DNA from 2 places in the Limosilactobacillus pulli genome. Region 2 is predicted to be linked to the other one. Evidence: a T-box and tRNA genes for the amino acid it is inferred to sense, from the RefSeq annotation. Region 2 holds a T-box; the other holds one or more tRNA genes.
The links. The T-box of region 2 lies ahead of leuS (leucine--tRNA ligase). A T-box ahead of a tRNA ligase gene usually reads a tRNA of that ligase, here a tRNA-Leu.

Region 1 (24,439 bases), on a different contig from region 2:
TAATTAATAAGGCTTGATGTATCAAAATGTTGATGCATCAAGCCTTTTGTTTTTTATTTGAAATTTTGTCTATCAAATCGATTGTGTATAGGTCAACCACCATCGGCTAAAGTCGATGGCTTATGGGCAAACACCCCAGTATTGAGTATCCGAACCACAATTTGCATAGATACGGACGATTTACTCAAACAGCCACGGTTGCTTGAGCAGTGATCATCTAATTACCAATGCCTTTTACATTCCCAGGTTGCCATAGGAACGAGCCTAGCTTTTTTGACTAGGCTTTTTGTTGTTTCTGGAGTCCTTTTTCTAGAATGTTTAGTGCTGCATTGTAATCACGGATATGATGAACATGGCACCGTGGACATACCCATTCACGATCTGCCAGTGTCAGCTTTTCGGTCCCGTCACTTCCCATTACAAAACCGCAGTCATGACAGGTTTGGGTCGTGTTTTTAGGGCTGACCGTGATAAATTGACGCCCATAGAGATCCGCCTTGTAAGCCAACATGTTCAGGAAAGACCGCCAGCCAACGTCAGCAATGCTCATTGCCAAGGCATGATTTTTTAACAGATTCTTACTCCGCAATTCTTCGTCTACAACGAGATCTTGGTTCTCGATCAGTGTTGTAGACGTTCGTTGAAGAAAATCATGGCGTTGGTCAAATACCCGTGCATGGATCTTAGTGACTAACAAACGCTGCTTCTGGTAGTTTTTACTTTCTCGCAAAGAACGCTGCTCTTTTTTAGCCCGGCGCTGTCGGCGTGAAAGAATACGCTGTGCTTTGGCTAGTTTACCTTTGATCGTTCGATAGTAGCGTGGGTTGGCGATGGTTTGACCATCACTAGTAGTTAGAAAGTTTTCCGTGTTTAGGTCAATGCCAATTTGCCGATTAGTGCGGCTAAGCTTAGGAACAAAAGGCGTATCTGAACCTAATTGCAGCGACAAAAAGAATCGATCGGCGGCATCTTTGGAAATGGTCACCGTACCAATGCGTGTTTCGCCTTGACGATCCAATAGTCGCTGCTGGTCATTGGCAACTAGTAGCAGTCTGCTAAGCGCTGCTTTTGAATTATGAAACCCTCAAGATGTCTTTCTTAATCAAATTAAATTTTGATGATATAATCACCTAAAAGACATAAGAGGGGCGAAACTAATGAGCAACGTGGATGTGGATATTGAAGAGATCTGCCAGCTGACGCAAAGAGGACTCAATGAGCTGTTGGAACAGGCTAAACTGGAGTCTGGTGATCTGTTTGTCTTGGGATTGAGTACCAGTGAGGTTCAGGGCAAGATGATCGGTAAGCATTCCAACATCGAAATTGGCCGTACGATCGTCAAAACAATGCTAGAAACGCTAACGCCAATGGGGATTCATTTAGCCGTGCAGGGTTGTGAGCATCTAAACCGAGCATTGGTAGTCGAAAAATCCGTCGCCAAAGAAAAAGGATTTGAGATCGTCAATGTTTTTCCACAGATCAATGCCGGTGGGGCTGGACAGATTGCAGCATTTGAAAACTTTGCTGATCCGGTTGAAGTTGAGCATGTCGTGGCTAATGCCGGTATGGATATTGGTGATACGTTTATTGGCATGCACGTTAAGTTTGTTCAGGTGCCGGTACGCACATCAGTCAAAGAAATTGGTCAGGCTCATGTGACCTACCTGCGCTCGCGGCCAAAATACATCGGCGGGCCGCGAGCAAAGTATGAGTGGGATCCATTTAACGAAAAGTAAAAAAACAGTCTTGAAATTGTGCATCTGCATGATTTTAAGGCTTTTTTTTAGCGAAAATCTCAATAAATAATTGTTATCGCTTACATTGAGCTATAATAATTATTTTATTAACTTGGAGTGTAAATTAGCATACGATTTTAAAATTTTGTGAACGCTGATAGCTTTTTAAGATCTTGCGCAAACGGTTTCAAAATACCTTGAAATAGCGATTTAAGGCACTAAAACGTGGCTGTTGGTTTGACGGAATGTAGATGATCAGTATATAATAGTAAACGTTATTTTAAGGAATTTATTACCTTCCTTTAATCTTTTTGACTTTTTCAATAATTTGATTGAACTTTTATTAGATTCAATCAAAATTTGGAGGAAATGGAATGGATAAGCAAAAACAATTAGACACGTCCTTCTTTGGGCAACCAAGAGGACTGGCTACGCTGTTCTTCACTGAAATGTGGGAACGGTTCAGTTACTACGGGATGCGTGCCATCCTGCTGTTCTACATGTACTATGCCGTAAATAAGGGCGGTTTGGGCATGGACCAGGCAACGGCTGCTTCAATCATGTCGATCTATGGTTCGCTGGTATACCTTTCTGGTGTGATCGGCGGCTGGCTGTCTGACCGGCTTTGGGGGCCACGCAAGACCGTCTTTATTGGTGGCGTTTTGATCATGTTTGGTCACATTGCCTTGTCACTGCCGGCCGGTACGACGGCGCTGTATGCTTCGATTATCCTGATCGTTATCGGGACTGGTCTTTTGAAGCCAAACGTCTCTGAAATGGTCGGTGGTCTTTACAGTGAAGAAGACCGGCGTCGGGATGCCGGTTTCTCGATGTTTGTCTTTGGGATCAACTTCGGGGCCGCTATCTCGCCAATTGCGGTTCCTTGGGCTGCTAACGGTTTTGGCCTGCACCTGTTTGGCAACGAAATGAACTTCCACGCTGGTTTCTCACTGGCTGCCATTGGGATGTTCTTTGGTCTGTTGCAATACTACATTGATGGTAAGAAATACCTGCCAAAAGACAGTCTGTACCCAGATGATCCAATTGACAAAGAAGATCTTAAGCCAATCATCAACTGGACGATTGTTGCTGTAGTCGTGTTGGCAATTGTTCTCGGTTTGATGGGCGCCATGGGTCAGCTGAACATCAATGGTATCATCAACCTGATTACGGTTATTGCTATTGCACTGCCAATCATCTACTTCATCATGATGCTGAACTCCAAGAAAGTTACCAAGGTTGAAAAATCACGGGTTGTTGCTTACATTCCGCTGTTTATCGCCGCTGCAATCTTCTGGGCCATTGAAGAATCTGGTTCGGTTGTTCTGGCACTGTTTGCTGCTCAGCGGACAGTTCTGCACATTGGCGGCTGGCACTTTGCTGCAGCAAACTTCCAGACTTTGAACCCACTGTTTATCATGATCTTGACGCCATTCTTCGTTCAACTATGGAGCCGTTGGAAGAATCAGCCAAGTGCTCCTGGTAAGTTTGCCGCTGGTCTGGTCATCGTTGGTCTCTCATTTGCCTGGATGGCACTGCCAGGGATTATTCATGGCACGACTTCTGGTAAGGTCAGTCCATTATGGCTGGTTGGCTCATGGTTCATCTGTGAAATTGCCGAAATGCTGATCTCGCCAATTGGTCTGTCGATTACGACCAAGTTGGCACCAGTTGCCTTCCGCTCACAAATGATGAGTATGTGGTTCTTGGCCGACTCAGCTGGTCAAGCCGTCAACGCACAAATCGTTAAGTTCTACACGCCAGGTACGGAAATCCAATACTTCCTGATCGTTGGTGGCGTAGCAATCGTCTTTGGGATTGTGCTGTGCTTCTTTGTTAAGCGAATCCACGGCTTGATGGAAGGCGTTGACTAATAAAATTAATTAGCGTTCGCGATTTGCTTCGCGGACGTTTTTTAATTTATCTAGGATTATGTTATCCTTACTTTCAAGGAGGGATCAAGAATGGTTAAGCTGGCAGTTAGCAGCGATAATCACCTGGATGTCAATCGAATCTTGTCTACGCGAGCTTTGCATATTCAAGCAAGCTGGCTGTTAAGGCATGATATCGACTACTATCTATATGCTGGCGATCTTTACAATAGCTTTTCGCGCACGCGCCGCTATTTTTCTGCGCTGCAGCGATTGGTTGGCGAACGGGTTCAGATCTATTATGTCCTGGGAAATCATGATATGCTGTCGCACGCGTCATACCAAGACGTTGAGCACCTGGCGGATCCAATGTATCTGCACAATCAATACGTTGATCTGCCAGGGACAGACTGGCGCCTAATCGGCAATAATGGCTGGTATGACTACTCATTTTCTGACTATGCTCAGCAGCCACAGAAAGTAGCTCAATGGAAAAAGGTCTACTGGGTTGATGCTGCAGTCAAACAGCCCATGCCTGATTCGCAAAGAATGGGGTTGGTGCTGAATCAGGTTGAGCAGCAGCTGGCAATGGCCCAGGCGGCTGGCAAAAAAGTGATTTTTTTAACGCATTTCGCACCTAGAAAAGCTTTGCTGAGTCCCAAACCGTCATTTGTCCAAAGCCAACGACAGCTGAGAACCTACCAGATGATCAATGCAATGATGGGCAGCGAGCGTTTAGGCGAGCTGTTGGAAAAGACCCCAAACGTAAAGTATGTCTTCTATGGTCATCTGCATGGCATTCATGATCCATTAAAAGCAGCCCATCTGGTTTATCTTAATCAGGCGGTTGGCGTCAAAAAAGCCAAGCGAACCGAGTGGCAGTATGATAAGTTTGCGGAGCAATGGGAACATCGTTTGAAGATAATCGAGTTAAATAATTAAAAAAGGGCTTGCTTTTATTGGCTAAATTAGTTATTATAATTACTGTTGATTGTTACTGATTGTTTTCATTAACAGTTAAGCTCTTATGGAGGAGTAGCGAAGTGGCTAAACGCGACGGTCTGTAAAACCGTTCCTTCGGGTTCGGCGGTTCGAATCCACCCTCCTCCATTTTATTGGGCTATAGCCAAGTGGTAAGGCAACGGTTTTTGGTACCGTCATGCGCTGGTTCGAACCCAGCTAGCCCAACTGTTAAAGCATCGCGCTGGCGGTGCTTTTTTTGTACGCTTTTTTATATTTTCGTGAAAAGAGGGTTAAGATGCCAAAACAAGGACAGTTTGCCAAATCCGTGCGTCAAAAACGACTGAATGATTTTAAAGTTAAGCGTCATGATCAAGGAACGGTAATTGATGAGTCGCAGCTGACGGATTTCTTGACGGTTCGTTTTGCCTTGACAACCAAGAAAAAGCTGCCGTTAACCCAGCGTGAGTCGGCGCAGCGTTTGCTTCAAGAAGTTGTACCAAGGCTGCGTTCTTTTGATGGCCAGCTACCAGACTTGATGGCTGAGCTGATTAATGAGCTCAATGCCAAGACGCCTTGGCAGTTCTTTTGGCAGCTCAATGAATTTTGGCCGTTGGTACAAAGGTTTTTACAAAAAGAAGTGCCGGCCGTACCGCTTAAATCACGCATTCTGATCAAACAGACGCTTGATCAAGCCGCTTTAGACGCTTTGCTGGCACGAGCGTTGGCTCAAAAAATCGCAATGGCAATGGTGCTGGGACAAGGACGAGTTGATCAGCACAAGGTCAAACAGCTGACTGATATGATGATACCGAGCTTATATGAAGGAGCAAATTTGAGCTGGATCAAGGTACGAAAATTATTGGTACCGTTTGGATTTGTGCCCAACGACGGTCTTGATGAAATAACCAGACAATGGCTGCAGGATCTGGCAGCATTATAAAAAGTGTGCATTTTGAGACCGGATGAGTTATAATTTTTTCACTAATTTAAAGTAAGTTAATAAAGGGCTGTGGCGGAGCTGATTGCCATAGCCCTTTTTGCGTGCTTTTTTAAGTTTTAGGAGGGATTTTTTTGCATAGCAGATATCCATACTGGGCGATCTTTTCGGTAGCATTAATGACTTTTGTCGGCGTTTTAAACGAGACTTCCATGAACGTCGCCTATCCAATCCTGGCTAAGGACTTTGGTGTTTCGCTTGACGTTGTGCAATGGATTACCGGTGGCTATCTACTGATGGTAACGATCGTGATGGGAACTACGGCTTATTATCTGAGACAGTGGCCGGCTCGCTGGCTGCATCTGGCAGCGGTTTTGGCCTTTATAATTGGTGATTTGATCGGTGCCTTGGCAATCGATTTTCCAATGCTGCTGGCTGGAAGAATGATTCAAGCTGTTGCAACCGGCTTTTCAACGCCAATGATGTTCTTTTTGATCTTCACTCAGCTTCCGCGCGAGCGTCTGGGTGTAATGAACGGCGTGGCCGGTATGGTGATTTCTTTGGCACCAGCACTTGGACCAACGTATGGTGGCGCTGTTTTGGCAGCTGGTTCCTGGCACTTGATCTTTTGGCTGCTCTTGCCGATTGCGTTTTTGAGTCTGATCGTTGGTCAGTTGACGATTCGCAATCAACCATTTGGAAACTCACAGCCATTCAGTTTTTTGGCATTGATTCTATTGGCTGCCAGTTTGACCAGTTTTGTCGTTGGCGTTGCAAGATTTGGTAAGGCAGGTTGGACAAGTTCGTGTTGGTTATTGCTATTGTTGGGGCTGATTTTGTTGATTGCATTTATCTGGCAAAATCAGCATGGAAAAACCCGACTGTTTGATCTGAGCATTTTTTCAATATCAACGGTGCGGCTTGCGGAATGGACCTATTTCAGTCTGCAGTTCATTAACATTGGCGCCTCTTTGGCACTGCCGATTTATTGTGAATACATTTTGCATGCCTCGTCACTGGTTGCCGGGATAGTGCTGCTGCCAGGTTCGCTTTTAGGGGCAGCAACGGCACCGGCTGCTGGCTTTTTGGCTGATCGATATGGCTATGGATTGCCAACGCGGCTAGGCAGTATTTTGATCGTTTTGGGAACTGCGGGACTGTTGATTTTTCAATCCAATCTGACGCCATTGCTCGTTATGGGCCTGTTTATCATAATGCGACTGGGCTTTAATGCAGCATTTTCCAACACGATTGCCAATGCTTCAACTTTGGTGTCAAAAGAAAAATCAACTGATGTCAATTCAATTTTCAACATGACGCAGCAGTTTGCCGGCTCACTGGGTGTCGGCATTATGACGGCTTTGATTGCGCTTAGTCAAAATAAGGGTCATGGGTCGATGACGCTTAAAACGTTTAAAGGCAGCCGAGTTGACTTTGTAATATTGGTGGTGCTGGCATTGGGTGCATTGATTGCGATCTGGTGCAACTTTGCTTTACAGCGAAGACTACAAATTCAGACTGAAAAATGACCTGTTGATAAAATAGCCAAGCCGTTCGCGCGATGATCTGCAAAATGATATAATCTTGATTGACACTTAATCGGCAAATATTTGCCAGAAAGAAGACAATGTCATGATTGCGCAGATTCAGCATTTTTTGGTTAGTCAGCAGATTTTTACGTTGTTCATCTGCCTGGCGATTGGTTATGTCCTGGGAAATATCAGACTGTTTGGCTCCAGCTTTACATTGGGCTCAACCGTTGGCACGCTGGCCGTGGCGCTGGTTATTGGTCAGGCAGGAAGTTTTCCACGCGATAAGATGCTGGGGACGATTTTTTTTGGTGCTTTTATGTTTTCAATCGGCTACCGGATTGGCCCATCATTTCTGGTCAGCATGAAGCTATTCGGTGGCCGAATGATTGCCGTTAGTTTATTTTGGCTGTTGGCAGCTTTTTTTACCGCGTGGGGCTGTTTTGTACTGTTTCATATCGGACCTGGTGTTGCTGCCGGAACGATTGCCGGTTCTTTAACGCAGTCAGCCACAGTGGCCAGTTCACTGCAGGCATTGGAAAACCTGCCAATTGGCAAGTCAGTGCGGCTGTCCTATGAGGCACAGTTACCGGTCGCCTACGCCTTGACGTATGTCTTTGGCACGCTGGGCGTGATCATTTTATTGCGTGATGTAGCACCGCGTCTGCTAAAAATCGATATTGCCAGACAAGGAGACCGGATGGCAAGAAAGTATCACTTTCATGCTCCCGATCCTGACCCAACCTGGCGCCGGACCTATCGTCTATCGGCAAAATCGCCGCTGGTTGGCAAAAAGATTCGCGAAGTCAATGAATTCTTTGATTTGCGTTTAATTGCACTCGCGGCATTTCATCAAGACCGGATGACTGATAAGCTGGAATATGTGCTGCAGCCAGGTGATCGCCTGACGTTGATTGGATATGCTCTGCATTTTGATGATTTGACTGGCGTGGCGGGGCTCACCGAGGTCTTAACGCCAACCAATGCACCGCGAGAGCGAAAATTTGTGCTGGGCAAAAACTTTAATCCCAGTGATCTGGCTAGAATCAGACAAAATGGTGTATTTGTAAATATCCATGATCCGCTGAGCGGTCAAGAGCATCTGATCAATCAACTGAAGCCAGGTGATGTAATCTCTTTGACTGGTAATACCAGCAAATCAGCACCATTGCTCAAAAAGATCGGTCGTTGGCATACCAGTGAGCAAGCCGTCAATTATACGGTCTTTTCACTGGGGATCGCTGGCGCATCACTGCTGGGGCTGGCTGGTTTTAAGCTCAATGGCATGCCGCTGCAGCTGGGTAATGGAACGGCCGCTTTGATCATGGGCCTTTTGCTTAGCAACTGGATTGATCGACATCGCGATTATCACTCGATTCCACCCACGGTAACGTCGTTTTGGCAAAGTTTTGGTCTGACCGTATTTGTCGGCAGTGTAGGACTGGAATCTGCACAAGCTTTTACCGGCGCCATCAAATCGCTGGGGTTGGGTATTTTGCTGATTGGAGCAATCGTTTCAGTGGCTCCGCATCTGCTGACGTTATTGTTTGGCCGCTTTGTGCTGCACGTTGAGCCGCTTGCGCTTTTAGGGGCGCTGTGCGGATCAGGAACCGTGGCGGCTGCGATGAACGATCTGGCTGAGCAAGCCGGTTTAGAAGGTGGCGCTTATATCGCTTCTGCATTTACGCCAGCATTTGTTGTTGGTAATATAGGTATTACGCTATTGGGACCTTTGTTTGTGGCAGTTTTGTCATGATGGTCATTATCAGAAAGGTTGAATTTTTATGAAACAATTCTTTACCGTTTTAGGCGGGATGGGTACGCTGGCAACCGAAAGCTATTGTCGGCTGTTGGATGAGCGTACGCCAACGCACCGCGACCAGGATTATCTTGATTACATGGTTTTGAATCATGCAACGGTTCCCGATCGAACGGAATGGATTTTGGATCACAGCAAGCCAGACTATAATCCGCTGTTGATCGAAGACATCCAGCAGATTACGCCGCTACAGCCGGAATTTTTCGTTTTAATCTGCAATACGGCTCATTATGCATTTGATCGTCTGCAGGCAGCTACTTCGATTCCGATTTTGAACATGCTGCAAGAAACGGTCAATGAAATCAAAAACATTGCTCCAAATGCCAAGCGAGTTGGCGTTTTGGCTACGCGAGGCACGATTGCATCAGGTCTATACGACTCCTACATTCAAAATGCGGGCTATGAAGAGGTCAAGCCAACCCCTGAGATTCTGGATGCCACGGAAGATTTGATCTATCATGACATCAAAGAGGCGGGTCATTCTGATGGCAAAAAATTTCATGAGTTGGTACGGACGATGATTGAGGATCAAAAGTGTGATGTGGTAATCTTAGGCTGTACCGAGCTTTCCTATGCCAATGAGATGAACCCAGAGACTGAATTTCCGGTTGCCGATTCACAATCGGTCATCGTTGATCGTTCTTTGGAGCGGGCCTTGGCAATTCGTAATCAAAACAACAATAATTGACAATTTAAAGCGACAGGCCATGCAGCATGGGCTGTCGTTTTATTTTTGTAGGTTAAATTGGTCTAGGCAAGCTAACAATCGTGTTAAAATAAAAAAGATAAATTATGGACGACTGGTCTGAAGAGGGGAAAAAGATATGGGATCACCGGTATATATTCAAATTCATAACCAATTACGGGAAAATATTGAAAATGGTCATTGGAAAGTCGGCCAAAAAATACCAGCTGAACGTGAATTGGCGGCCGAGTTTGGCGTCAGCCGCATGACGCTGCGGCAAGCGATTCAAACGCTGGTTGATGAAGGAGTCTTGGAGCGACGCGTTGGCTCAGGAACGTTTGTCGCCAGCCGCAAGGTCCAAGACAAAATGACCGGCGTGACCAGTTTTACCGAACTGATGCTGGCAGCGGGCAAAAAACCTTCCAGCAAAACGATTTCTTATCATTTAACGATTCCTTCGCAAAGTGAAATCGAGCGACTCAAGCTGGAGCCTGATGAGCGCGTCTTAAGAATGGAGCGTATTCGCTATGGCAATGAGATTCCAATCTGCTATGAGGTGGCAACCGTGCCGGCTAAGCTGGTGGAAAACTTCAGCAAGGTCGAGATCACTTCGTCGTTTTATCGTACCCTGGAGAAAAAGGCCAATTTATATCCTGGTCATGCCATGCAATGGGTCTCAGCTACCAATGCAACGGAAAAGATTGCCGAGTATCTGAAAATTCGGCGCGGGGATGCACTGTTGCGGTTGACTCAGCTTTCTTATCTACAGGATGGCCGGCCTTTTGAATATGTGCATACCCAATATGTCGGCAGCCGCTTTGAGTTCGTGCTAGAAAAATAAGAGGAAATATTTATGAAGTTTGATTATCCAGATGACAGTATCGCACTACACACCGATGCCTACCAACTAACGATGATGCAGACTTATTGGCAAAAAGGGATTGGTAATCGTCACGTTGTCTTTGAAGCCTTTTTCCGTAAGATGCCGTTTGGCAATGGCTATGCGGTTTTTGCCGGTTTGAGCCATATTATTCGCTACCTAAACGCTTTGCACTTTTCGGATTCTGACATTGAATATTTAAAATCCACGCAGCAGTTTGATCCTGACTTTGTCGAGTATCTGCGCGACTTTAGATTTAAGGGAACGCTGCGCAGTGCCGTTGAAGGTGATCTGGTATACAGTCATGAGCCAATTATTCAAGTCGAGGGTACGCTTTTGGAATGCCAGTTAGTGGAAACGGCGCTGCTTAATATCATCAACTATCAGATTATGATTGCTACCAAGGCCTCGCGTATTAAATCGATTGTTGGCGATCAACCGGTGATGGAATTTGGCTCGCGGCGTGCCCAAGAGTTTGATGCGGCCATCTGGGGAACGCGGGCAGCCTATATTGGCGGCTTTGATGCCACCAGCAATCTGAGAGCTGGCAAGCTGTTTGGCATTCCGGTTTCTGGTACGCATGCTCACGCACTGGTTCAGGCATATCGCAACGACTATGATGCCTTTAAGGCTTATGCACAAACGCACCATGACTGTGTGTTCCTGGTTGATACCTTTGATACGCTAAAAAGCGGGGTACCAAACGCTATTAAGGTCGCCAATGAATTCGGCGATAAGATCAACTTCCAAGGAGTCCGCATTGATTCTGGCGATATGGCCTATCTTTCCAAGCAGGTTCGCCAAATGCTGGATGAGGCTGGTTATCCAAATGCCAAAATTTTTGCCTCCAACAATCTGGACGAGCGTACGATCATGGATCTGCAACGCCAAGGAGCCAAGATCGATGTCTGGGGCATTGGTACTAAGTTGATTACCAGCTATGATCAGCCAACGCTGGGGGCCGTTTACAAGATGGTCTCTTTAGAAGACGAGAATGGCCAGATGGTTGACACGATCAAGCTTTCCAACAATGCAGCCAAGATGTCCACGCCGGGCAAGCATCAGGTTTGGCGAATTACCGATCGTGGCAGTGAAAAAAGCGAGGGTGACTACGTAACGCTGGCTGACGAGGATCCGCGCCAATTGGATTCGCTGTATATGTTTGATCCTAACTACCCATTCTTAAACAAAACGGTTGAGGACTTCATTGCCCGGCCGCTTTTGAAGGATATTTTCGTTGATGGCCAGCAGGTTTACCAAGAGCCAAGTATGAGCGAGATTCGCCAAGCGCGGCAGCGACACCTGGATCGGCTATGGGAAGAATATAAGCGTAACCTTAATCCAGAAGTATACCCAGTTGACTTATCGCAAAAGTGCTACGACAATAAGATGAAAATCATTAAAGACGTCAAGGACTACATTAAGCATCTGAATTAATAAAAAGAGGGAAAGAGTTATGCGTAAGCTGCAGGAAGAAATCATCAATACCTTGGCCGTAACGCCGGAAATCGATCCGGCAGTCGAAGTCAAGCGACGTGTAGAGTTTTTAAAGGACTACTTGAAAAAAACAGGACTAAAAACGCTGGTGCTCGGTATTTCTGGTGGACAAGACTCCAGTCTGGCAGGGCGACTTTCACAATTGGCCGTTGAAAGCCTGCGAGAAGAGACCAAAGATGTGGCTTATCGGTTTATTGCCGTACGACTGCCTTATGGTGAACAGGCCGATGAAGACGATGCGATGCTTTCAATCAATGAGTTCATCAAACCGGATCAAACCATGCGCGTCAACATCAAGCCAGCCGTTGATGCCATGGTTGCCTCAGTTGAGCAAAATGATTTGAAAATCAGCGACTTTAACAAGGGCAACGTCAAGGCACGGGAGCGAATGATTGCTCAGTATGCAATTGCTGGCGAGTTTGGCGGGGCGGTTGTTGGTACCGACCATGCTGCCGAAGCGGTAACCGGTTTTTACACCAAGTTTGGCGATGGTGGTGCCGACATTACGCCGCTGTCACAGCTGGATAAGCGTCAAGGTCGGCGAATCCTGGAATATCTAGGAGCACCAAAGGCCTTGTATGAAAAAACGCCAACTGCTGATCTGGAAGAAGATCGACCAGCATTGCCCGATGAAGAGGCACTAGGCGTCACCTATCAAGAAATTGACGACTATCTTGAAGGACGAAACGTTTCCGATACGGCGGCCGAAAAAATCGAAGGATGGTATCTTAAGACCGGCCACAAGCGTCATCTGCCAGTCAGTCCCTTGGATACTTGGTGGAAGAATTAGTTTAAATAGGGTCCAGGATCGGCAATTGCCGAACACCGGACCTTAATTAATTGATCATGAAGCAATAAGTCTGACGTTAAGATACGATGGACTTAAGAAAGGTTTTTAAGTTTTTTATGGAAAAAAATGATCTTAAATTAATGAGCCAGCAGCTGCCAGAATTAAGAGATCGGCAAATTGAAGCCGCTTTGAGCCTTTTGGAAGCGGGCAATACGATTCCATTCATTGCCCGTTATCGAAAAGAGGCGACTGGCAGTTTGGATGAGGTTCAGCTGCAAGACGTTCAAGAGCAATGGCAGCGAGTTAAAAATCTGCGTGATCGTCAGCAGACCGTCATCAAGGCAATTGAAGAGCAGGGCAAGCTGACGCCGGCTTTAAAGACACAGATTGAGTCAGCTACTGAGATAAATGTTGTTGAAGACCTCTACTTGCCTTATAAGAAAAAGCGTCGCACCAAGGCCCAGATTGCGCGCGAACAAGGACTGCAGCCGCTGGCCAACTGGATTTTTATGGCTAAGGGTGATGATCTGGATGGGAAGGCTGCTGAGTTTATCAGCCAAGACGTTCCCAACGTTCAGACAGCCTTGGAAGGGGCCCATGAGATTCTGGCCGAAACAATCAGTGAAAGCAGCACGATTCGCGCCTGGCTGCGCAGCTATACCAAACAGCATGGCGAATTGATCGCGACAGTAAAAAAAGACGGCCAAGAACTTGATTCAGAAGGCGTCTATCAACAATATTATGATTTTTCCGCGCCATTATCCGCAATGAACTCCTATCGTGTCCTAGCCATTAATCGTGGAGAAAAGGCCAAGATTTTAAGCGTCAAGATTCTTGCTGATGAGCAGATCGTGCAGAACTATCTGAATTTCCGGCTGGTCAAAAAAGGCAGTACCCAAAAGGCCGCTGAGTTTGTCAAAAACGCGGCTGCCGATGCCTACAAACGTTTCTTGGGGCCAGCAATCGAACGGGAACTGCGGCGCGAATTGACTGAACAAGCAGATGAGCAGGCCATCAAGGTGTTTGGCGAAAATCTTTATAATCTCTTAATGCAGGCACCAATCAAAGGCAAGGTTGTTTTAGGCTTTGATCCGGCATATCGGACCGGCTGTAAATTGGCAGTGCTTGATCCAAGCGGCAAGCTGCTCAAGGTTGCCGTTATCTATCCGCATCAACCAGCGCCAGAAAATCAGCGTCAGCAGGCTGAAGGACAGCTGCTGCAGTTGATTAAGGATTATCAAGTTGAGATGATTGCAATTGGTAATGGTACGGCCAGTCGTGAATCAGAGTGTTTCGTGGCTCAAGCTATCAAAAAAATCAAGCGTCCCGTTTATTATGTAATTGTCAATGAATCCGGCGCGTCAGTCTATTCAGCCAGCCAAGACGCACGTGACGAATTCCCAGAACTGACGGTAGAAAAGCGCAGTGCTATCAGTATTGGCCGCCGTTTGCAAGACCCATTGGCTGAACTGGTCAAGATCAGTCCAGAAGCCATCGGAGTCGGTCAGTATCAGCATGATCTGCCTAAGACGGCACTCAAAATTGAATTGGATGCTGTCGTTGAGCGGGCCGTCAATCGAGTCGGGGTCAATCTCAATACCGCCAGTTATCAGCTGCTGGCCCACATTGCCGGCTTAAATACCACCTTAGCCAAAAATATCGTTCAGTATCGTAATGAAAATGGCCGCTTTACCAGCCGTACCCAGCTTAAATCAGTACCGCGCCTAGGACCAAAGGCATATCAGCAAGCAGCAGGTTTTTTGAGAATCGTAGATGGCGATGAGCCGTTGGATAATACTGATATTCATCCCGAAAGCTATGCCATCGCTCGTCAATTAATGAAGGCTGCCAAAATTGATGGTAAACTGGGCTCAAAAACGGCTGTCCAGCGATTAAGACAATTGGATCTTAAGGCATTTGTCAGTGAAAAGGCCGGGCTGGCAACGCTAAAAGACATTGTCGACTCACTTTGCGAACCAGGTCGGGATCTGCGTGATTCTTTGCCGGCACCACTTTTAAGACAGGACGTTTTAACGATTGAGGATCTCAAACCGGGGATGCAGCTGCAAGGAACGGTCCGCAACGTTGTGGACTTTGGTGCGTTTGTTGATATCGGCATCAAGCATGATGGTCTGGTCCATGTCTCGCATCTGACCAAAAAGTTTATCAAGGATCCGCGGCAAGCCGTGGCCGTTGGCGATATCGTTGACGTGTGGGTACTAAGCGTGGATCTCAAGCGCCAGCGCGTACAGCTGACGATGGTTGCGCCAAAAGGATAAAACAGTTATGGATCAGTCAGGAAAAATGAGTGATGAAGAGCTGCAGCAGCTGACTGAAAAATGGTCACAACAGGCGTTTGAATGTCCATTTAAACATCGCATCTGGTTCAATCGGCGCCTCAAGACTACGGGTGGTCGCTATCATTTAAAAGATCACCATATCGATATCAATCCATTGATGTATGAAGAGTTTGATCTGGCAACCCTGCGTGGCGTTGTCTTGCATGAGCTGTGTCATTATCACTTGCATTTAGCGGGCCATGACTGTCATCATACGTCGGAGTTTAAAGCATTGCTGAATCAAGTAGGTGGCTTACGATATGCTCCAGTAACCAGTCAAAAGAAAACACGTTTTAAGTGGGTCTATCAGTGCCGTGGCTGCGGCATCAAGATCGGTCGTATGCGGCGTTTTAACGTGCAGCGGTTTGTCTGCCGTCGCTGCAATAGTCGTTTTAAGCTTTTAATCAAAAAATAGTTTGCCAACAGGTAGCATTTCTGGTAGAATGTTATTTGTTGATGCGGCAGTGGCGGAATTGGCAGACGCGCAAGATTAAGGATCTTGTGGTCGTTTTAGACCGTGGAGGTTCGAGTCCTCTTTGCCGCACTACGATTGCACCTGGCGATAGTCAGGTGCTTTTTTTTGTACTAAATTTTAAAAGCTCGAGGGCTGAATGATCAAAACCCGAACTTTTTTGTTATTTAATTCAGTCCCATCACCATAGGAACAGGGCCATCTTTTCAATTACTTTAGTAAATTTTTTAGTTAAATAACACTGTTTTATCAATCGTGAAAGCGCTATACTTAAATGACAGAGAAGCATTTGATTTGAGGAGGCGTTTTTTTAATGCAAGCAGATTTAAAATGGCTGGATGATCCACAGACGTTCCGGGTCAATCAGCTGCCCGCTCACAGTGATCATCAATGGTATCGCGACTATGCCGAAGCTGATCAAAAAAACAGCAGCTTTGTTCAGAGCCTGAATGGTCAATGGCGCTTTGCCTTTGCCAAGGATCCGCAGGCACGGATCAAGGACTTTTATCAACCAGATTTTGACACTGCCGACTGGGATTTGATCAAGGTTCCAAGTATGATTGAGCTCAATGACTATGCTCAGAATCAATATACTAATATCTGGTATCCATGGGCTGGCAAGATTTTTCGTCGTCCAGCCTATGCATTGAGTCCGGATGATCAACAGGAAGGCTCATTTAGCCAAGGCATTGACAATACCAATGGCTCTTACGTCAAGCACTTTGATTTAAAGCCAGCCTTGCGCAATCAAAACGTACGCGTTCGCTTTGAAGGTGTTGAGCGCGCAATGTACGTCTGGATCAACGGTCATTTTATCGGCTATGCAGAAGACAGCTTTACGCCAAGCGAGTTTGATCTGACGCCTTATTTAAAAGACGTCAACAACGTATTGGCCGTCCGTGTATACAAGCACAGCACGGCCTCTTATCTTGAAGATCAAGATATGTTCCGTTTCTCGGGCATCTTTAGAAGCGTTGAGCTCTTGGGTCAGCCAAAGCTGCATCTTGAGGATCTGGATCTTACGCCACGTGTTTCTGATGACTTTAAAGACGGGATCTTTAACGTTGACCTTAAATTACAGGGCAATGGCGGCCAGGTTCATATCAAGGCTTTTGATGCCCAAGGAAATTCAATCGTTGATGAAGTTCAGCCGGCAGCCGAGCATGTGGCCGTTCATGGCGTTAAGGTGCAAAACGTGCATCTTTGGGACAACCACCATCCATACCTGTATCAGCTGTTTATTGAACTGCATGATCAAGATGGTCAGCTGCTGGAAGTCGTTCCTTATCAATTTGGGTTCCGCAAAATCGAGATCAATGCCGATCACGTCGTTTTGCTTAATGGCCAGCGTTTGATTATTAACGGTGTTAACCGTCATGAGTGGAACTGTAAAACGGGACGCTGCGTAACGATGCAGGACATGGAACAGGATATGGCCACGTTTAAGGAAAACAATATCAATGCGGTACGGACGTGTCATTATCCAGATCAGCTGCCTTGGTACTCTATGTGTGATCAAAACGGAATCTACATGATGGCCGAAAACAATCTGGAAACGCATGCCACCTGGCAAAAAATGGGGCAAGACGAGCCATCGTTTAACGTACCAGGCTCGGTTCCGCAATGGAAAGACGTGGTTGTTGATCGGGCACGTACCAACTATGAAACGTTTAAAAACCACGTTTCGATTCTGTTCTGGTCTTTGGGGAATGAATCATATGCCGGTGACAATCTGGTCTTTATGCAGAAATTTTACAAAGAGCATGATGACAGCCGTTTGGTTCACTATGAAGGTGTCGTGCACACACCAGATTACCGCGACAAAATCTCGGATCTGGAAAGCTGGATGTACCTGCCGCCAAAAGACGTTGAAAAATATTTGCAGAACAATCCTGACAAGCCGTTTATCGAATGTGAGTACATGCATGACATGGGCAACTCAGATGGTGGCATGGGGTCATACATTGAGCTGATCGACAAGTATCCACAATATGTCGGTGGCTTTATCTGGGACTTTATTGACCAGGCCCTATTGGTTCATGATGAAATCAGCGGACAAGACGTCATGCGCTATGGTGGGGATTTTGATGACCGCCACAGTGACAATGAATTTTCCGGCGATGGTCTGATGTTTGCCGACCGGACGCCTAAGCCAGCAATGCAGGAGGTAAGATACTACTATGGACTGCACAAATAAAATTCACGTAGTTTATGATGATGGGATGTTGGGATTAAACGGCAAGGGTTATCAGTATCTGTTCAGCTATGAAAAAGGCAGCCTGGAGTCGATGCGATTCAACGACAAAGAATGGCTGTACCGCCCAATTTATCCAACCTATTGGCGAGCAACTACGGATAATGATCGCGACAATGGCTTCAACTATCGAAGTGCTCAGTGGCTGGGAGCGGATCTGGCGTCAAAGTGCATCAACATTGATCTGACCGTTGATGATCATCACTTTGATCAGCTGCCAATCGCACCACTGACCAATCAGTTTACCAATCATGAGTTTGCCGACCAAGTCAAAATCGTATTCACTTATGAAACACCGACTAATCCAGCGGCTCAGGCTAAGGTTGCTTACACGGTCGATGCTAGTGGGCACTGTCAAATCGCTGCCCATTTCTTGGGTCAAAAAGGTTTGCCGGGACTACCGGTTTTTGGGGTCCGGCTGATCATGCCAACGCTGGCGACTGAATTTGAATACGACGGTCTGTCTGGTGAAACTTATCCAGATCGAATGGCAGGTGGCATCAAGGGGACCTGGCACGTTGATGGGGTTCCGGTAACGCCTTACCTAACGCCACAGGAAATGGGCATGCACATGCAAAATTCACGTCTAAAGATTGTTCGTAATCAAACGCAAAACAATGCCGATCATGATAAGACGACGTTTGCCTTGACCATCAAGCAGACCGAGCAGCCATTCAATTTCAGCATGCTGCCATATACGTCGCTGGAACTGGAAAACGCAACCCATATTGAAGAATTGCCACTCAAGCGCCGCACGGTTTTGGTTGTGGCTGGAGCCGTACGTGGTGTTGGTGGGATCGACAGCTGGGGTGCTGATGTTGAGGATCAGTATCAGCTGCCTTCTGATCGCGACTATCAGTTCAGTTTTGAAATTGAACCAGAGACAATTGAATAGATTTGAGAAAAATGGGAATTTGATTAAAGAAGTTCCCATTTTTTATTTTGTAAAGTAGCTAACGGGTGTAAAATTAACGGTGTTTATTTTGCATAAAGAGAGGCTATAGAGATGTTAAGCATATTCTGGTCAAGTCTGTCGGGGGTCTTGATCATTTTAATCATGATTGCAGCTGGATTTGTCATGAACGAGCGGCACTGGTTTACGCCCAACTCGCCCAAGGTTATTTCAAAGATTGTTACCCAGGTTGCCTTGCCAACATATATGATCAGTACGATTACAACCAAATTTACGGCTGCCGAGTTAAAGACGCTTTTGCCTGACTTGCGCTACCCGGTTTTATCAATGCTGATCCTGTTTACATTGTCATTTGCCATCGCTAGAGCATTGGCTATCAAAAAGAGCCACATTGGTCTGTTCAGTTCGATGTTTTTTAATTCCAATACGGTTTTTATCGGCCTGCCGATCAACCTGGCTCTGTTTGGGGCGCGTTCAGTTCCATATGTACTGGTCTATTACATGGCCAATACGACTTTCTTTTGGACGCTGGGTGTTTGGCTGATTCAACACGATGGTATGAAAGAAGCCAAAATTGATTTCAAACAGGCCCTGGGCAAATTGTTCTCACCGCCACTATTAGGCTTTATCCTGGCTGTGATTTTAGTGGCACTGCATATTAAGTTACCGAAATTTATCATCAATACCTGTGCTTATCTGGGCAATTTAACGATTCCAATGTCGATGCTGTTTATCGGTATCGTACTGTCTAATGCTGGATTATCCAAGATTCGCTTTACGCGCGATGCTTGGGGAATCTTGTTGGGAAGATTCTTGTTGGCACCAATTCTGATGATGATTCTGGTTTTGCCAAGCAATATGCCAACGATGATGAAGCAGGTCTTTATTTTGCAAGCAGCGATGCCGGTGATGACCAATGCACCGGTTGTTTCCAGAATGTATCATGCAGATTACAACTATGCCGCAATCATGGTTACTGAAACTACTACGCTTTCAATTATCGTAATTCCAATTCTGATGGTGGCCATCAAGACGCTGGTCCATTGATAAAAAGTCAGCTTGTCAAAACAAGACAAGCTGGCTTTTTTGAGTGTTTAAGAAGTATTTTCCTATACTGATTAGTCGTTTCGTTTTACAAATTGCGGTATCATTATGTCAAGCATAAGGGGGAAATTATCGATGACGGCAACACTGGTAATCGTTAGACATGGTCAGAGTCAGGCCAACCAAGACAACGTTTTTACGGGATGGAGCGATGTGCCGCTTACGCCCCTTGGAGTCAAGCAGGGTAAGCTGGTCGGCAAGCACTTGGCCAGGCTGGGACTAAATTTTAATGACGTGCATGTTTCTTATATGCAGCGAGCCATCGTGACGGCTGATCTGATCTTAGAGGCTATCGATCAGCTTTGGATTCCAATTCACAAAACGTGGCGATTAAATGAGCGGCATTATGGAGCCTTGAGCGGTCTGAACAAAGATGCAGTCAAAAAAGAAGTCGGTGCGGCAACTTTGCATCGCTGGCGACGCGGTTTTGTAGAGCGTCCACCAATGCTTAAAAATCGCGGTCATGAACGCCGCTATGATCGCTTGGGAGTCAAAGAGCCATTGAGTGAAAGTCTGCAGATGACCCAAGAACGGCTTTTGCCATACTGGCAGGATCAAATTGCGCCACGACTTTTAGATGGTAAAAACCAATTAATTGTAGCTCACGGCAGTTCATTAAGAGCCTTAATCAAATATTTGGATGGCATTGCCGATGATCAAATTGATCACGTCGAAGTTCCTAATGGCGAGCCGATCCTGTACCGGTTTGACGATCATTTGAACGTTATTGAGAAAAAAATTATTACGGATGGTGAACAGCATGTCAATTAAAGAAATTTCCAACAATCCTACGCTGGCCGGTCAAGTCAGACTGATTGAAGATATCGTCTATTCAGCTGCTGATGGCGAGGCGCAGAAAATGTCGATTCTGGCACCGTGGACGCAACGCTACAAGGATCTGCCACAGGAAAAACGACCACTGCTGGTTTTTGTTCAAGGCAGCTCTTGGACGACCCCGACCTTGGGTGAAAAGATTCCTCAATTAGTTCAGTTCGTCCATGCTGGCTATATCGTGGCAACCGTTCAGCATCGTAGCGCCTTGGATGGCCATGCGTTCTCAGCTTTTTTGCAGGATGTCAAAACCGCGATTCGTTATCTGCGGGCTCATGCGACTGAATATCAGATCGATCCAGACCGAGTTGGCATCTGGGGAACTTCATCCGGTGCCAATGCTGCACTTTTGGTGGCATTAACGCCAGATGATCCGCGCTATCGGACAGCTGACTACGCTGATCAGTCGGATGCTGTTAATGCCGTAATCAGCTGCTTTGCTCCAACCGATGTCGAAGATACCTTCAAGTTTTCTAAAAACGTGCCCGGATCTGATGCCATGCAGCTTTGCCTGTTTGGCACCGATCCGGCGAAATGGCCAGCCATCAAGCGGGAAATGAGTCCATTATATCAAGTCAAGGATAATCAGCAATATCCGCCATTTCTGCTGATGCATGGGGATGCCGACCAGACCGTGCCATATCATGAAATGGAAGATATGTATCATGAATTGGAGAAACATCATGTTGCCGTTGAGGCCTACCGAGTTCATGGTGCCGTTCATGAACGCGACTTCTGGAGCCAACAGATCTATGACATTGCTCGCGAGTTCCTGGATCGCAACGTTAAATAAACAAAAACTCATTGTCTGATTGGACAATGAGTTTTTTATTGCAGATATTTAGGCTAAAGTTCCCATTGGATCCCATGGCTTGAGGACGATTGGTTCTTGAGCCTGGTCAGCCTTGAGCTCATCACTGAGATATTTTTTATTGACGACGATCTGGTAGACGTATTGATCCATCCATTCATCACTCATAACGAAATAACCTTTTTCACCGACTTTTGGCCCCCATGAGTTCTCAACTTTCCATTTGGCTGGCTTGCCATCGACCAGATCAACCCCAGTCAAGACCATGGCGTGATCCATCATTGACTGATGATAGTCCAGCATGTCGGCTTTGTTCATGGTCAGTTTTGTATCAAACAGATCTTCATAGCCATACGTGTTGAGCGCCAGGATGCCCAGTTTGGTCTCAGAATATTTGACAACGTCAGAGCCAAACCAGACGCTTTCGCCGTTTTGCAGCTGCTTGATGGCCAGCTCTTTTAATTCCGCCATCGAAAGGTTTAAGTGCTTGACTTGACGACCGCCAACCACGTTCCCAAGCATCTCGATCGTATAGGTCTTGTGGTAGGCCTTGTCCTTAGTTGGGGCTTGGATAATGGAGACGTATTCACTTAGATCCCAGCCAACGTACTTATCGAAGAATTCAACCGGTGTCAGATTGCTGTCGCGATAGAACTGCTTGTCTTTTTTAGTTCGATATTCAAAGTCAAAGGTCTGTACCGGTTCGCCAAAAGCATAGGCCAGCATGCGGTAGACAGTGTTGAGCATTTCTTTACGCGTGGCATTGATCTGAGCTTTGCTGGCCTGATCATGGACCAATTGGCGCAGAATTACGGCATCATGGCGCAATTGATTGTTCAAAACGGCATTGATTTCGTTGGAGCGGCTTGAATTGTAGGTTTCGGGCTGAGCTGATTTAGGTACGACTCCGTATTTTTCAATCAATGCGCACAGCATATCCCATTGACCGCCATCAGATTGGGGTGCGTCTAAAAGCCAGGCTACCTTGCGATCGTCAATATCCAGATTGGCAGTTTGAATGATGTTTTCATAAAACCAGTTGGCCTTTTCAAACTTGTCCCAGAAAAAGGCATAAGATTGCGATAACTCGAAATCATCCGGCAGATTAAAGCGATTCTGCATGTTGTGACGCATCGTGTTTAAAGCGGCAAACAGCCAGCAGCGACCGGACTGCTTTTGATCGGCAACGTCACCGGTTGCTAGGTCGATAGAGAAGTGCTGATCGTTATCCGTAATGGAATGCCAGTCAAAGCTGGCAGCCTTAACCCCGTTTTTGGCTACGGTACGCTCCAGAATACGGGCATCATGACGATTGGCATAGTCTTGCTTAAAATCTTTTAATTGATCGGCGTTAATGACAAAACTCAAAAAAATCACTCCTTTATAATATTGATTTTATTATAATCGAATGTCTGATTCGCGCCAAAAAACTGATCAAAAAAGACCCAATCAGACAATTGCCTGATTGAGCCTTTTAAGGTGACTAACGCGCGTGCAGAATCTCTGGTCCGTTTTGCCGACCAACGATTACGTCATTAACTCGGTTTAAGAACAGACCGTGCTCAATGACCCCAACCATGTGAATCAATTCTTCCGCCATGGCTTTAGGGTCATCAATCTTTTGCAAGTGCAGATCGATGATATAGTCGTTTTCATCGGTTCGGTAGCGCTGATCGCCATCCATGCGCCAGGTTGGCTGATAACCCTTGGCAGCCAGCTTGTCAAAAACGTGCTGGGCACCAAATGGAATAACCTCAACTGGCAGCGGGAAGGCCCCCAGTTGGTGAACCATCTTGCTTTCATCGACGATCCACATGTAATGATCAGAAATATCGGCAACGATCTTTTCCCAAAGCAGGGCACCGCCACCGCCCTTGATGCCTTGGAAATCGTCACTGATTTCGTCGGCACCGTCAATTGTCAAATCGATGTGATCGACCTCATCAATGTCTTTGATCGTAATGCCAAGACTTTGTGCTTGCTTGGTCGTGCGGTTGGAAGTAGTAACGCCGACAATGTTCAAGCCTTCGTTTTTAACGCGTTCGCCCAACGCGTCAACCATGTAGCGAACAGTCGATCCAGTACCAAGGCCAACGATCATGCCGTCTTTGATGTACTTAACGGCAGCACGTCCAACCAGTGATTTCAATTCATTTTGGTCCATATAGAACGCTCCTTTATTGATTAAAGCGATCATCCGGCAATAGCAGATCCTGGTATTCCGGATGATCACGGAATGCCGCTTTGACATATGGACACATCAGTTTAACCGTTAGATGATGCTCATGGGCGTAGTCGACAAAACGCTTGGTAAGCTCGGCTGCCAGCCCGTGGCCACGACCTTCTGGAGCGACAAAAACACGCTCTGCCACGACGAGGTTCGGATAGCCGGCAACTGGTGGAAAGCTGATATCGCCGATCCATTTACCATTGTCATCGATAGCACTGATGCGATGCGGTTCCGTTACAAATTGCATTTTTGTCCCCTCCATCATTAATAAATTTAATCCTCCTTGATTTTCCGTGTTTCTGAAATGATTGTCAAGGATTAACATGCTACAATTAAATGCTGGACTAGTTTAAAGATAAATTACGATTAAAATATAAAAACTGAACGTAAAATTTCTAGAGGTGAAGAAATGAAAAAAAGAGGATTTGAGATTGTTGCCAAGTATGCTGATGCCGACCTAAACCTGCCGCAGCGGCAAACTAAGCAGGCAGCTGGTTATGACTTTGAGGCCGCTGCTGATTTTGTGGTACCTTCAATCTGGAAACAGGGCCTTTTTAAAGCGCTGCATGCTATCAAACATGCTGCCGAGCTGAGAGAAGATGAGCTGGCGGCCGGTGATCAGGCACTCAAACCGGTTTTAGTGCCTACTGGAATCAAGGCCTACATGCAGCCAGATGAAGTACTGATGCTCTTTAATCGTTCCAGCGGTCCGTTGAAACGGCGCTTGATTCTGCCCAATGGCGTTGGCATCATTGACGCCGACTATTATGACAATCCA
Region 2 (5,742 bases):
TCATCAACCTTGTAGGCCTCATTAACAAAGACCATCAGTTGGGAAATCGCCGTGTTGAAATGCATCCGCTCAAAGTCTTCCGTAACCTTCTTGACGGTCTGGTTGTAGATGTGCGTCAGCTTGCCATCATTAAAGTTGGAAACACGGTCACGCAGATGGTTATTGTCATCCATCATCAAACGCCATACCCGGTTGATCCACTTGTAGGCACCGTGCAATCCCTTAGTATCCCAAGGCACGGACTCAGTCAAAGGACCCATAAACATTTCGTACAGCCGCAGCGTGTCGGCACCGTATTGTTCTACGATGTCATCTGGGTTAACGACATTGCCCTTGGACTTGGACATCTTTTCGTGGTTGGAGCCCAGAATCATCCCTTGGTTAACCAACTTCATAAATGGCTCTGGCGTTGGCACGTAGCCCAAGTCATAGAGAACCTTGTGCCAGAAACGAGCGTACAGCAGGTGCAAGACGGCGTGTTCGGCCCCACCAACGTACAGATCAACTGGTGACCAGTAGTCCAGTGCCTCTTTGGAAGCAAATTCCTTTTCGTTGTGCGGATCCGTGTAGCGCAACCAGTACCATGATGAGCCGGCCCACTGTGGCATCGTGTTGGTTTCACGCAGACCATGACGACCGTTTTCGTCATAAACGTTGATCCAATCAGTTGCGTTGGCCAGTGGACTCTCACCGGTACCAGATGGCTCAATGTTCTTCATGTCAGGCAGCTTTAATGGCAGCTCGTCTTCTGGAACCAATGAAGTCGTACCGTCATCCCAGTGAATAACCGGAATTGGCTCACCCCAGTAGCGTTGCCGAGAGAAGATCCAGTCACGCAACCGGTAGTTGACCTTCTTGTGGCCGGCATCATGTTCTTCCAGCCAGTCAATCATCGCCTTTTTGGCTTCTTCGATCTTCATGCCATCCAAGAAGCCAGAGTTGATGTGCTCACCATCACCATCATAAGCAGCTTCGGAAATGTCGGCACCCTTGATGATTGGCTTGATTGGCAGATCAAACTTCTTGGCAAAGTCCCAGTCACGCTGGTCACCGGCAGGCACGGCCATTACCGCACCAGTACCGTATGAGGCCAAAACGTAGTCTGAAATCCAGATTGGCAGCTTTTCGCCGTTAACCGGGTTGATGGCGTAAGATCCGGTAAATACACCAGTCTTGTCCTTGTTTAAGTCAGTCCGTTCCAGATCCGAGCGGCGCGACGTTGTTTCTTTGTAGGCTTCAACTTCAGCCTTGTGTTCAGGCGTCGTTAATTCATCGACCAGGTCCAGTTCAGGAGCCAAAACAACGTAAGAAACCCCAAACAGCGTGTCGGGACGCGTGGTGAAGACTTCGATCTTGTCATCATGACCATCGATACCAAAGAAGACGGAAGCCCCTTCAGAACGGCCGATCCAGTTGCGCTGCATTTCCTTAACGCTTTCTGGCCAGTCAACCAGGTCCAGATCATCAATCAAACGATCAGCATAGGCCGTGATCTTCAAGACCCATTGCTTCATTGGCTTACGGTAAACTGGGTAGCCGCCACGTTCTGTTTTGCCATCAACGACTTCTTCATTGGAAACAACCGTACCACCCATAAAGTCGGGGGCCCAGTTGACCATGATCTCGTCTTCGTAGGCCAGCCCCTTCTTGTAGAGCTGTTCAAAGATCCATTGCGTCCACTTGTAGTAGTTTGGATCAGTCGTGTTGACTTCATGATCCCAATCGTATGAGAAACCCAGCGATTGAATCTGATCTCTGAAGTGGTCGATATTTTGGTTGGTAAAGCCTTTCGGATTATGACCAGTCTTTAAGGCATATTGTTCAGCCGGCAGACCAAAGGCATCCCAGCCCATTGGGTGCAGTACGTTGTAGCCTTGCATCCGCTTCATCCGAGAAACCACGTCCGTAGCGGTGTAGCCTTCAGGGTGACCAACATGCAGCCCTTGTCCAGATGGGTATGGGAACATGTCTAAAGCATAGTACTTCTTTTGGTCCTTGTTGATCTCGGCCTTAAAGGTCTTGTTCTTCTTCCAGTAGCGCTGCCATTTCTTTTCAATCGTTTTGTGATCGTAAGCCATTGCTATTGCTCCTTTTAAAATCCTAATTTTCAGTAGGCTTGATCGTATAAAAAAACGCCCTGCAACAAATGCAGGACGAATCTAAAATCCGCGGTACCACCTGAATTCCACGCATTATGCATGGCACTTGAGATTCTTAACGCGAATTTCACGTTGCCGCCTACTATTGATTCAGCAGCAATTTTTTGAGGCCAGTTCACCAAGGTCTGCTCCGGACTTGCACCCCCGTCCGGTCTCTTTAAGCAGAAAAATCGGCTACTAACTCCTCTACGATCAAAGATTACAAACTATTCTAGCAAGGACTGTCAATAAGTGCAAGTCCCTTTTCTAATAATTTTTTAATTTTGCTCGTCGAGTTTCAGCAGCAAAGCGTCCAAAGCCCCATACAGATTGGCATCATTTTTGAACTTGGCAGGTTCGATCTTTGGCTTGACCATTTCTTTTTTAACGATTGGCATTGAGTCAACCAGCTGGTCATATTGATCATTGATGGTCTTGATCAGAACCGGCTGCGCTGAGATTCCGCCACCGATCACGACCTTGTTCAAATCGACGATTGCCTGCATGCTCAAAATCAAGCAGGCAATCTGGTAGCAATATTCGTTAAAGACCTTGGCTGCATCTGGGTTGCCAGCCTCAATCATCCGAAAGGCGGCCTGGCCATCGGCACCTTCTGGCAGGCCAGAAGCTTTGATAACGTCTTGAATCATCTTGACCGATGAGCCGTTAAAGCCGGCCAAGCGATCGGTTCCTTCAGCTTTAAAGTTGGTTGGTACAAAATTCAGCATCCCGGCACCAGCATGTGCACCATAGTTTAATTGGCCATTGGTGATAATTCCTGAGCTGATGTCCGTTCCCAAAAGAATGGCCGCGGCATCCGTTTCACCATGCAGGTTGCCCAGCCAGGACTCGGCTAGCGCTGCCGCGCGTCCTTCGTTTTCTACGATAATTGGCAGAATCTTACGATAATGTTCCTTAAAGAGCTTTGGCAGATCCCAACCCTTTAAAAACGGCAAAGTGTCGCTAAATACAACGACCTCATTTTTAGGATCAACCTTGCCTGGTACGCAGACTGCCAAGCCGCTGATTTCAGACTGATACTGATCGATAATGGCATAAATCGACTTCATGAATTCTGTCAAGCTGGAAGTTGGCGTCGGTACCTTGTCTTTTTTGGTAATCTGACCGGCGTTGTTCAGCAAGGCATACTTAATCGTTGTCCCTCCGACATCGATACTTAAGAATGAATGCATGACTCTAGACCCCTTCCTTGATTTAACCTTTACGGGTCCATCTTACTCGTTTTAAATGGTTTTTTCCAGGGATATTGTGAACAATTTCTCAGATGTTTGACAAATTTAACGCAAACGAATTCATTGGTATCAAAACGGCTTTTATAAAAATATAATTTTCAATATTGCTGACTATCTCGTCTTATGGTTGTTCACTAATTAACTTATTTTCGATTACGTTGACAAAGCATCTAAGGTTATAATTACAGTAGTATTCTTGAAGCCAAGAAAGGACACCATCATGGAAAATCAAACCCCGCTTTGGTCTAACGATCATCCCCAAATCATCAATCAGCTGACACAGCATACCATTTCAAAAACCTATTATGGACTGGGCACCAATATTGTCTTAACAGCATTTGGCAGTGCAAGTCAGCGCGACTTGGACGATGCCTATGCATTAATTGCTCGCTATGAAGACATTTTGACCGTTAATCGCGATCATTCTGAGTTAATGGCCGTCAACCAGGCTGCTGGTAAGTGCCCGGTTCAGGTTTCTTATGCCAGCTATCATCTGGCCAAAAAAGCTATTGAGATCAGCTTGGAAGACAATGGCTTTGATGCCTTGATTGGGCCATTGGTCAAGCTTTGGCACATTGGCTTTGATGATGCCCACGTTCCCAGCGAAAAAGCCATTCAAGAGCGTCTGCAGCTGATCGATCCGCATGACGTTGAGTTAAATGATGATGACATGACGATCTTTTTAAAAAAGCCAGGTATGGAAATCGATCTGGGCGCCATTGCCAAGGGCTATATCGCCGATCGCATCCGGGATCTGTGGCGCTCGCGTGACATCCGTGCCGGCATCATTGATCTGGGCGGCAATATTTTAATGCATGGCACGGCTCCTAAGCACCAAGACGGCCTATGGCGTATCGGTGTTCAAGATCCTAGTGCCAAGCGCGGTCAGTCAATTTTAGTCGCTGCCCTGCCCGAATGTTCTGCCGTTACCAGCGGCATTTATGAGCGTCATCTGCAAGCCGATGGGCAAGACTATCACCATATCATCGATCCAGCTACCGGTCACCCTAGAAAAACACAATTGGCGGGGGTAACCGTCTTTTCTGGACTGTCGATTACTGGTGAGATTGAGACCGGACGCCTCTTTTTTGCTGGTCAGCCAATTCCCAACTGGGTCAAAGATCATCCCGACGTCATGGGGGCCGTCTTTGTTGATCAGAATCGTCACGTTAAAATCGTTGGCCTAAAGCAAGATCAGGTACGTATTCTTGATCACAGCTATGATATTGAATTCGTTGCAGATTAAATAAAAAAACCATCGCTGCCAACCGCAGCGATGGTTTTCTTGTTTAATGAAAATATTAGCCTAAAATAGCCTTTAACTCGTCAACCTTGTCCAAGTGTTCCCATGGCAGGTCAATGTCGGTCCGACCAAAGTGACCATAAGCAGCCGTCTGTTTGTAGATTGGCCGCTTCAGATTCAGCATCTTGATGATTCCGGCTGGCCGCAGATCAAACGTCTTGCGTACGGCATCAATCAGTTCTGCTTCTGACTTGGTACCCGTGCCAAACGTATTGATTGAAATTGAAACTGGCTGCGCCACCCCAATTGCGTAGGCAACCTGAATCTCCAGGCGCTTGGCATAGCCAGCTGCAACCAAGTTCTTGGCAATGTAGCGAGCCGCATAGCTTGCCGAACGGTCAACCTTGGTAGCGTCTTTACCAGAAAAGGCCCCGCCACCATGGTGTGCTGCCCCGCCGTAAGTGTCTACGATAATCTTACGACCGGTCAGACCAGCATCGCCTTGTGGACCGCCAATTACAAAACGGCCGGTTGGATTGATGAAGTACTTGGCGTTATCATCCAACAGATCAGCCGGGATTACTTCTTTGATGACTTGTTCGATAACGTCGTGACGAATCTGATCCAAAGAAACCTCTGGATCATGCTGTGTACTTAAAACAACCGTGTCGACACGCAACGGCTGGTCATTTTCGTCGTATTCAACGGTTACTTCGGCCTTGGCATCAGGACGCAGGTAGGCAATCGTACCTTCCTTGCGCAGCTTGGCAATCCGCTGCATCAGCTTGTGGCTGAGCATTAAAGTCAATGGCATGTATTCTGGCGTTTCATCGGTGGCATAGCCAAACATGAGCCCTTGGTCACCAGCACCAATCTTATCTAATGGATCAATATTACCGCCCCGCGTTTCCAAAGAGTCGTCAACCCCTTGCGCGATATCAGGCGACTGTTCATCGATGGCAGTAATTACGGCACAATTGTCGGCATCAAAGCCGTAAAGACCATTCGTGTAGCCGATTTGACGAATGGTTTCGCGAACGATCTGTTGAATGTTGACGTAAGCCGTGGTTGACATTTCGCCAAATACCAGTACCAGGCCAGTTGTAAC

Region 1: it has a tRNA-Leu gene. The T-box ahead of leuS (leucine--tRNA ligase) is inferred to sense a tRNA for this amino acid. The anticodon was not compared.

The regions. Positions count from the first base shown of each region.
Region 1 covers NZ_CANCWQ010000005.1:60,196-84,634, reverse strand. The annotation lists partial or broken gene QOS03_RS02955 (RNA-guided endonuclease InsQ/TnpB family protein) at 278-1,030, opposite strand; gene QOS03_RS02950 (TIGR01440 family protein) at 1,158-1,736, shown strand; gene QOS03_RS02945 (peptide MFS transporter) at 2,111-3,610, shown strand; gene QOS03_RS02940 (metallophosphoesterase) at 3,701-4,549, shown strand; tRNA gene QOS03_RS02935 (tRNA-Tyr) at 4,637-4,717, shown strand; tRNA gene QOS03_RS02930 (tRNA-Gln) at 4,724-4,795, shown strand; gene QOS03_RS02925 (hypothetical protein) at 4,866-5,510, shown strand; gene QOS03_RS02920 (MFS transporter) at 5,687-7,036, shown strand; gene QOS03_RS02915 (aspartate-alanine antiporter-like transporter) at 7,140-8,792, shown strand; gene QOS03_RS02910 (aspartate/glutamate racemase family protein) at 8,821-9,543, shown strand; gene QOS03_RS02905 (GntR family transcriptional regulator) at 9,680-10,381, shown strand; gene QOS03_RS02900 (nicotinate phosphoribosyltransferase) at 10,394-11,857, shown strand; gene nadE (ammonia-dependent NAD(+) synthetase) at 11,877-12,707, shown strand; gene QOS03_RS02890 (Tex family protein) at 12,824-14,986, shown strand; gene QOS03_RS02885 (SprT family protein) at 15,012-15,461, shown strand; tRNA gene QOS03_RS02880 (tRNA-Leu) at 15,505-15,590, shown strand; gene QOS03_RS02875 (glycoside hydrolase family 2 TIM barrel-domain containing protein) at 15,832-17,715, shown strand; gene QOS03_RS02870 (beta-galactosidase small subunit) at 17,699-18,667, shown strand; gene QOS03_RS02865 (AEC family transporter) at 18,779-19,732, shown strand; gene QOS03_RS02860 (2,3-bisphosphoglycerate-dependent phosphoglycerate mutase) at 19,865-20,560, shown strand; gene QOS03_RS02855 (alpha/beta hydrolase) at 20,550-21,413, shown strand; gene QOS03_RS02850 (C1 family peptidase) at 21,462-22,799, opposite strand; gene rpiA (ribose-5-phosphate isomerase RpiA) at 22,915-23,595, opposite strand; gene QOS03_RS02840 (GNAT family N-acetyltransferase) at 23,609-23,908, opposite strand; gene QOS03_RS02835 (dCTP deaminase/dUTPase family protein) at 24,071-24,439, shown strand, end outside.
Region 2 covers NZ_CANCWQ010000015.1:25,770-31,511, reverse strand. The annotation lists gene leuS (leucine--tRNA ligase) at 1-2,078, opposite strand, end outside; T-box leader at 2,147-2,361, opposite strand; gene QOS03_RS05910 (ROK family protein) at 2,417-3,331, opposite strand; gene QOS03_RS05905 (FAD:protein FMN transferase) at 3,612-4,637, shown strand; gene metK (methionine adenosyltransferase) at 4,693-5,742, opposite strand, start outside.